2 linked regions of the Egicoccus sp. AB-alg2 genome follow. The protein of the gene in region 2 interacts with the protein of the main gene of each other region in a pairwise test. Links are inferred from orthologs where the notes say so. Each region holds a gene or a part of one and is shown on either strand. Other genes may lie near its edges.

Region 1 (3,937 bases), on a different replicon or contig from region 2:
TTCACGGCGCGGCCGGTGACGGTTCGCCCCCACGTGCCGAACGCTGCGCCTGGCTGAACGCCACCGGGTACACGGACCGCGGCCGGTGACGGGCCCGCGTGTCCATTCCCGCCATCGGCGACACCGACCGCGGCCGGTGACGGTTCGAATCGACCATGCGCGCGGAAGAGTGCACACCCAGGTAAGGAACCGGCCGCAGAATCAATCGAGCACGCCGGGGCCGCTCAAAGGGAAACGGTCGGACAGGCGGCGCACCGCGCCGAGGACGATGGGGGCGAGCAGGGTGTTGTAGAGCGCGACGGCGACGGAGGCCTGGGCGAGCATCAGCGGGGTGGTGCGGTCCTCGCCGAGCAGGAGCGCGACGACCCCGTAGGCGGCGGTGCCGAGCAGTCCGGAGAGGAACGCGAGGATGACCGGTGCGGTGATGGACTCGGGCGCCAGGTAGGGGCGGGCGAGGCCGACGGTGAAGCCGATGGCGGTGTAGACCAGTGCGGCGAGCCCGACGGGTGATTCGCTGACCAGCAGGTCGGTGAGCAGGCCGGCGGCGAAGCCGACGCGCAGCCCGGCCAGCGGGCCGTCGCGCAGGCCGACCGCGAGCGTCACGAGCAGCAGCAGGTCGGGCCGGAAGCCGGCCAGCGTGAAGAACGGGAACAGGGCGGTCTGCAGGACCGCGGCGGTGACGAGGAGCAGTCCTACGACCAGGACGCGCAGGATCACGTGCCGTCCTCGTCGTCGGCCTGGGCCTCCGCGTCGTCACCGTCGGACCCGTCGGACCCGTCGGCGTCCGGGTCCGCCTCGTCGTCGTCTTCGTCGCCCTCGTCCTGTTCCGCGGTGGGCGGGCCGGGTGGCGGGGTGAACTCCGGGTCGGGTGACAGTTCGAACGGCGGCAGTTCGACGACGGGCTCGCTGGTGACGACCAGCACGTGGTGGATGCGGGTGAAGTCCACGAACGGCTGGATCTGGACGTCGAGGACGAGCCCGGCGGTCACCTCACCGACGGAGGCCACGCTGCCGATGGGGATGCCGCCGGGGAACGCGCCGGACTGGTATGCGGAGGTGACGATCTCGTCGCCGACCTCGATCTGCGCCTCCGGGTCGAACGGCTGGAACAGCATCGGGTCACCCCCGCGGCCGATGACCGTGCCGGTCTCGCCGTTGGCGGCGTGGCGGGCCGGCGCACCGAAGTTGGGGTCGATGGCCAGCAGCACCCGGGCGGCGTTGCGTTCGACCTGGATGACGCGCCCGACCAGACCGTCGCCGTTGACGACCGGCATGTCGCGTTCGACGCCGTCGTCGGTCCCGACGTCGATGACGACCGTCCACTCGAAGCCGGTCGGGCCGAGCGCGACCACGCGCGCGGCGACGGCCTCGACGCCGGTCCCCTCGCGCATGCCCAGCAGCTCGCGCAGTTCCTCGTTCTCGCGCTCGACGTCGGCGACCGAACGCCGCCGTTCGCGCAGCTCGTCGACCTGGGCGCGCAGCCGCTCGTTCTCCGAGCGGGCACGGAAGAGGTCGGCGACCGAGCCGGCAGCGTCCCCGACCGGGCGCACGAGCGTGACCAGCCCGTCCTGGATCGGGCGGAGCACGGCCGTCAGCCCGCCCCGCAGGCGGTCGAGCGGGCCGTCGTCACCCGAGCGGAAGTCGACGGTGACGAGCACCAGCGACAGCAGGACGAGGACGACGAGCAGCGCACGCGCACGTCGACGCTGGAACACCGGCGCGGATCAGTGACGCGAGGAGGAGATCAGCACCTTCTTGAGGGCTTCGAACTCCTCGAGGCACTTGCCCGAGCCGATCGCGACCGAGGAGAGCGGGTTCTCCGTGATGTGGATGGGCATGCCGGTCTCGTGCTTGAGGCGCTCGTCGAGGCCCCGCAGCAGCCCACCACCGCCGGTGAGGACGATGCCCTTGTCCATGATGTCGGCGGCCAGCTCCGGCGGCGTCTTGTCGAGGGTGTTCTTCACCGCGTCGATGACGGCGTTGACGGGCTCCTCGATCGCCTTCCGGATCTCGTCGGCGGACACGATGATCGTCTTCGGCAGGCCGGAGACGAGGTCGCGGCCCCGGATCTCCGCATGCGGCTCGTCGGCCAGCGGGAACGCCGAGCCGATCGCCATCTTGATCTCCTCGGCGGTGCGCTCGCCGAGCATCAGCGAGTACTCCTTCTTGATGTAGGAGATGATCGCGTCGTCGAGCTCGTCACCGCCGATGCGGATCGACTGGCTGGTCACGATGCCGCCGAGGGAGATGACCGCCACCTCGGTGGTGCCACCGCCGATGTCGACGACCATGTTGCCGGCCGGCTCGTGGACCGGCAGGCCCGAGCCGATGGCCGCGGCCATCGGCTCCTCGATGATGTAGGCGGCGCGGGCGCCGGCCTGGATGGTGGCCTCCTCGACCGCGCGCTGCTCGACCCCGGTGATGCCGGACGGGACGCAGACGACGACGCGCGGCTTCGCCAGGAACCGGCGCTTGTGCACCGCCTGGATGAAGTAGCGCAGCATCTTCTCGGTCACGTCGAAGTCGGCGATGACGCCGTCCTTCAGGGGCCGGATCGCCATGATGTGGCCCGGCGTGCGGCCGATCATGCGCTTGGCCTCGGCGCCCACGGCCAGGATCGCACCGTTCTTGGTGTTGATCGCCACCACGGAGGGCTCGTTGAGCACGATGCCACGACCCCGGACGTAGACCAGGGTGTTGGCGGTGCCGAGGTCCACGGCCATGTCGCGACCGAGGAACTGGAAGGTGTTGCCGATGTTCGCAGCCACGGGGAGACCTGCCGGGCTCGGGGGATCAGGGGGATGCGACGGCCGCTGACGCCGACGGCGAGCGGGAGCCGTGTGCCACTCCGAGACGCACGCACCGAGCGTACGCCCCGCGGGCCGCGAGGATGCTAACACCTGCCGGCAGGACCCGCGTCCCGGTGACGGCGCCGCGCGCGTCCCGTCCGTCCGGGCCGCGCCGGGAACCCGTCAGATCGTGCCCCTGCGGGCGAGGCTGACCCAGTCCGGCCCACCGACGACGAGGTGGTCGAGCAGCTGCACCCCGACCAGTTCGCCGGCGCGCGCCAGCCGCCGGGTCACCGCCTGGTCGTCCCGGGACGGCTCCGGGTCGCCCGACGGGTGGTTGTGGGCGAGCACCAGTGCCGACGCGTTGGCGAGCAGGGCATCGCGGAAGACGTCCCTGGGCGACATGAACGTGTGGTCGACGGAGCCGATGCTGATGGTCGACACCCGCAGGACGCGGTGCTTGGTGTCGAGGAACGCGGCGACGCAGCGTTCGCGGTCGCGGAAGGCGACGCGTGGCACCAGCAGGTCGGCGGCGGTCTCCGGACTGGTGACCGCGATGCGCTGACGGTCGCCCGGGACGAACGGGTCGGGCCCGCACGCGAGGCAGGGCGCCAGTTCCCCGACCCGTCCGTCCGGCGCACCCACGGCCCATGTCGTACTCATCCGTTCCCCCGTCGTGGTCGGCGTCGCGTGGCGGGCGGCAGCCTGCCGCACGGCGTGCGCGACGGCGGATCGGGCACGCGCGGCGCTGGGGAAAACGGCGATGCGTGCATCCGGACCTGCCGCTCGGGCGTGTCAGGATGCACGCATCGGGGTCGGGGCCCGGCGCCGCGAGCGCCGGCCCGGCCGGCCTCAGAAGCGGTCGGGGAAGAAGATGCCCAGCTCGCGCTTGGCGCTGTCGACGCTGTCGGAACCGTGGACGATGTTCTCGCCGATCACGGTGGCGAAGTCGCCACGGATGCTGCCCGGCGTGGCCTCGAGCGGGTTGGTCGCGCCCATCAGCGTGCGCATCCCGGCGATGGCGCCCTCGCCGGCGACGCACATGGCGACCAGCGGGCCGGACGTGATGAAGTCGACGAGCTCGCCGAAGAAGGGCTTGTCGGTGTGCTCGGCGTAGTGCTCCTCGGCGGTCGCCCGCGCGAGGGTGC
Region 2 (4,094 bases):
AGCGGCGCAACGTGGCGAAGTGTGGCCTGGCGGCCGCCGACGCATCTTCGCCCGCCGCCGGGAGCGGCGGGATGGTCATCAGCCCCTCGATCGCCAGGTGAGGCAGGTCGCGAGCGTAGGCGACCAGGTCAAGGGCCTCGTCCACCTGGCAGCCGTGCTTGGCGGGATCCTCCCCGACGTTCACCTGCACCAGCACGCGCTGCACGACCCCGGCGGCGGCCGCCCGGCGCGAGAGCGCGTCGGCCAGGGAGCGGCGGTCGAGGGTGTGGACGAGGACGGCGTGCCCGACGACGTCCTTGACCTTGTTGCGCTGCAGGTAGCCGATCAGGTGCCACCGCGCCGAGGGCACCAGCGGCAGCTTGGCCAGCAGTTCCTGGACGCGGTTCTCGCCGAGTTCCGTCACGCCGGCGGCCACGGCGGCCCGCGCGACCTCGGGTGGATGCGTCTTCGTCACGCCGATGAGGCGGACGTCGGCTGGCTTGCGGCCGGCGGCCGTGGCGGCGGCCGCCAGGCGCGAGCGCACCCGCGCGGCGCGGGCCTCCACGTCGGCGAAGGGCATCCCGGTCACGCGGTGGCCCGTTCGCGCACCACGAGGCCGAACTGTCGCCCGGTGGTCGGATCCGCCCGGTGGCTGAACCAGCGGGCGTCCGGGTCGCAGCGCGTGCAGGTGGCGAGTCGCTGCACGCCGCCGACGCCCGCCTTCTCCAACGTCGTGTGCACGGCGGCGGCCAGGTCCAGGGCGTGCGTCCCCCAGGTGGTACGCGCGTCAGCGGCGGGATGCTCGGCGACCACCTCGGTGTGCAGGTCGGCTGGCACCTCGTAGCAGCAGCCGCCGATGGCCGGCCCGATCGCGGCCCGGATGCCGGCCACGTCGTCGCCGAGACCCGCCATGGCGTCCAGCGCGGCGGTCACGACCCCGGTCTGCACGCCGCGGCGTCCGGCGTGTACGGCCGCGACGGTGGTCGCACCGGCCAGCAGGACGGGCACGCAGTCGGCGACGGAGACGGCGAGGGTGCGGTCCGTCAGGCGCGTCACCAGCGCGTCGACGCCCCGCAGTTCGGCACCCGGCGGCACGGTGTCGTCGACGACGCCCACCCGCGCGCCGTGGACCTGGTGCATGGTGTGCCAGGTCGCGGGGGCGCGACCGGTCCGCCGGCCGACCTCGGCGCGCGTGCGCGCGAGCACGGCCGGCTGGTGCGGCCGTCGGTGCGAGAGGTTGCCGGCCGCGCCGACCCCGGGTGGAGACCCGGTCCGGTCGCGGCCGGTGAACCATGCACCGACGCCGTCGGCCAGGTCGACGTCGAGGACGAGCACGGGCACCTCGGCGGTGGGTCAGCGCAGGAAGGACGGGACGTCGAGGTCGTCATCGTCCTCGCCGTCCTGGACCACCAGCGCCGGACGCTCCTCGGCGGGCGCGGGCGCGGGACGGAAGACCTCGTCGGGCTCGTCGTCGTCATCGTCGGCTGCGACCGGCGCCGCGGCCGGAGCGGCCGCGATCCGGCTCGTCGTGTCGGCGCTGGCGGCGACGCTGCCGGCCAAGTGGGCCGGGGCGTCGTACTTGTCGAACCCGGCCGCGATGACGGTGACCTTCACCTCGTCGCCGAGGGAGTCGTCGATCACGGCACCGAAGATGATGTTGGCCTCGGGGTGGGCGGCCTTGGTGATCACGTCGGCCGCCTCGTTGACCTCGAACAGGCCGAGGTCGCTGCCGCCGGCGAGCATCAGCAGCACGCCGCGGGCCCCGTCGATGGAGGCCTCGAGCAGCGGCGAGCTGATCGCCAGCTGGGCGGCCTCGAGCGAACGGGCGTCGCCGCGCGCCTTGCCGATCCCCATCAGGGCGCTGCCGGCGTCCTTCATGACGGTGCGCACGTCGGCGAAGTCGAGGTTGATCAGCCCCGGCGTGGTGATCAGGTCGGTGATGCCCTGGACACCCTGCAGCAGGACCTCGTCGGCCAGCCCGAACGCCTGCACCACCGAGGTCTGCCCGTCGGCGATCTGCAGCAACCGGTCGTTGGGGATGACGATGAGGGTGTCGACCTCTTCCTTGAGCTTGGAGATGCCGTCCTCGGCCTGCAGGGAGCGCTTGCGCCCCTCGAAGGCGAACGGGCGTGTCACCACGCCGATCGTCAGCGCCCCGAGTTCCTTGGCGACCTGGGCGACGAGCGGCGCCGCACCCGTGCCGGTGCCGCCGCCCTCGCCGGCGGTGACGAAGACCATGTCGGCGCCCTTGAGCACCTCGGTGATCTCGTCCTTGTGGTCCTCGGCGGCCTGGCGGCCGACCGACGGGTCGGCACCGGCGCCCAGCCCGCGGGTCAACTCGCGCCCGATGTCGAGCTTGACGTCCGCATCGGACATCAGGAGCGCCTGGGCGTCGGTGTTGATCGCGATGAACTCCACGCCACGCAAACCGGCGTCGATCATGCGGTTGACGGCGTTGACGCCGCCGCCGCCGATACCGACGACCTTGATCACGGCGAGGTAGTTCGACGGGTTCGCCCCCATGGGCTCCTCCTGCGGTTCTCGACCGGGCGGCGCGCTCGCGCACACCACCTGCGGACACGCCGGACCGGGCGGTCCAGCGGCGGGTCGAGGCCGGGCCCGCCCGCACGGGGCTCGCGCACCATGCGAACGGGTCAAGCCTCGACCTCAAGTAGAGGTCTAAACTTATGTCAACCTCTGGTGGCGGGTGACCGTAACGCCCGTGCCCGACCCGAGCAAGCAACCGGCACCGCGGCGAGCCGTCGTCGCGGTCGCCGCCCGTTCACCGCTCGGCAACCGCACGCCGGGAACTCGTCGGTCAGGAGCTGCACGACGTTGGGCCCCTCTGAGCCCTTCCCGTGCCACACGATCGTCCGTACGGGCGGCCATCCCTCACGGTGGTCCGACGCGCCCGCCCATGGTGTGCTGGAGGGGGCCCGCTCCGGTCATCTGGCCCTTCCCCACTTCTCCGGACGTCGGCACGGTGTCGGAGGGTCGTCCCGAGACAGGAGAAGCCGTGAGGACCGCGCGGTGACCACCGGCGCTGGAGCAGCCCGCCCCACGGTCGCGGTCCCGCTGCTCCGTGCCGCGCACGTCGGACCGTCGGTCGCGGTCACGACCATCGTGGCGCTGTTGGCCCTCGCCCTCGGCCTGCCCGGCCGCCAGGCCGCCCTCGTGGTCTTGGCCGTGTTCACCGGCCAGCTGACCGTCGGCTGGGGCAACGACCTCGTCGACGTCGACCGGGACCGCGCGGCCGGCCGAGCGGACAAACCGCTGGCGAACGGTGAGCTGACGCCCTCCTTCGTGCGACGCTGCCTGGTCGTCGCGGCTGCCGCCTGTGTGGTGCTGTCCCTGCTCGCGGGTTGGCGCAGCGGGGCGACCCACCTGGTGGTCCTCGTCGCCTTCGCGCACCCGTACAACCTCTACTTCAAGGCGACGGCCTGGTCGTGGCTCCCGTACGCCGTGGCGTTCGGCTCGCTCCCCGCCATCGCCAGCCTGGCGAATCGCCCGCCCCACTGGCCACCGACGTGGATGGTCGTCGCGGCCGCCATGCTCGGCGTCGCCGCCCACTTCCTCAATGCGCTGCCGGACTTCGACGACGACGCCGCCACGGGCGTGCGCGGGCTCCCACACCGATGGGGTGCCGCCCGGAGTCGCAACGTCGCCACGGCGTTGCTGGTGCTCGCCTCGGTGGTCGCGGTCCTCGGCCCCGCCGGCGCGCCGCCGACCTGGGTATGGGCGGTCCTTGCCCTCGTGGTCGCGCTCGCTGCCGTCGCGCGGTTCGGCAACGGCAAGGCGCCGTTCTACGCCGCGGTCACGATCGCGCTGGTCGACGTCGCGCTGCTCGCGATGGTGGCCGCATGACGGCCTGGGACCTGGCGGTGGTGGGCAGCGGACCAGCCGGATCCGCCACCGCGATCGGCGCGCTGCGCGTGGACCCCTCGCTCCGGGTGGCGCTGCTCGACCGCGCCGAGTTCCCGCGCGACAAGCCGTGCGGCGACGGCATCGCCCCGCAGGTCATCGACCTCCTCGAGGACGCCGGCGTCACGGGGATCGTCGACGGTCATGTGCCGGTGCCTCGACTGCGGCTGGACCGGGGCTCGGCCGGCGTCGAC

The links. The genes of interacting proteins can lie anywhere in the genome.
Region 1: the proteins of ftsZ (region 2) and ACERM0_RS11650 interact in binary tests that used the Escherichia coli proteins (3 or more experiments, as listed by UniProt). The link is inferred for Egicoccus sp. AB-alg2 from one-to-one orthologs.

What each region holds. Positions count from the first base shown.
Region 1 is NZ_JBGUAX010000005.1:386,278-390,214, forward strand. The notes cover bases 741-3,701. They hold ACERM0_RS11650 (rod shape-determining protein), read right to left. Parts: upstream 2,757-3,701; coding sequence 1,725-2,756; downstream 741-1,724. Other genes in these bases: mreC (rod shape-determining protein MreC), read right to left, coding at 741-1,715; ACERM0_RS11655 (RadC family protein), read right to left, coding at 2,973-3,452; ndk (nucleoside-diphosphate kinase), read right to left, coding at 3,642-3,701. Also shown: rod shape-determining protein MreD, read right to left, coding at 202-717; more of mreC, read right to left, coding at 714-740; more of ndk, read right to left, coding at 3,702-3,937. UniProt on the Escherichia coli protein: Forms membrane-associated dynamic filaments that are essential for cell shape determination. Acts by regulating cell wall synthesis and cell elongation, and thus cell shape.
Region 2 is NZ_JBGUAX010000001.1:384,885-388,978, forward strand. The notes cover bases 418-3,385. They hold ftsZ (cell division protein FtsZ), read right to left. Parts: upstream 2,503-3,385; coding sequence 1,333-2,502; downstream 418-1,332. Other genes in these bases: ACERM0_RS01830 (YggS family pyridoxal phosphate-dependent enzyme), read right to left, coding at 418-559; ACERM0_RS01835 (polyphenol oxidase family protein), read right to left, coding at 565-1,320; ACERM0_RS01845 (UbiA family prenyltransferase), read left to right, coding at 3,010-3,385. Outside these bases: more of ACERM0_RS01830, read right to left, coding at 1-417; more of ACERM0_RS01845, read left to right, coding at 3,386-3,843; ACERM0_RS01850 (geranylgeranyl reductase family protein), read left to right, coding at 3,840-4,094. UniProt on the Escherichia coli protein: Essential cell division protein that forms a contractile ring structure (Z ring) at the future cell division site. The regulation of the ring assembly controls the timing and the location of cell division.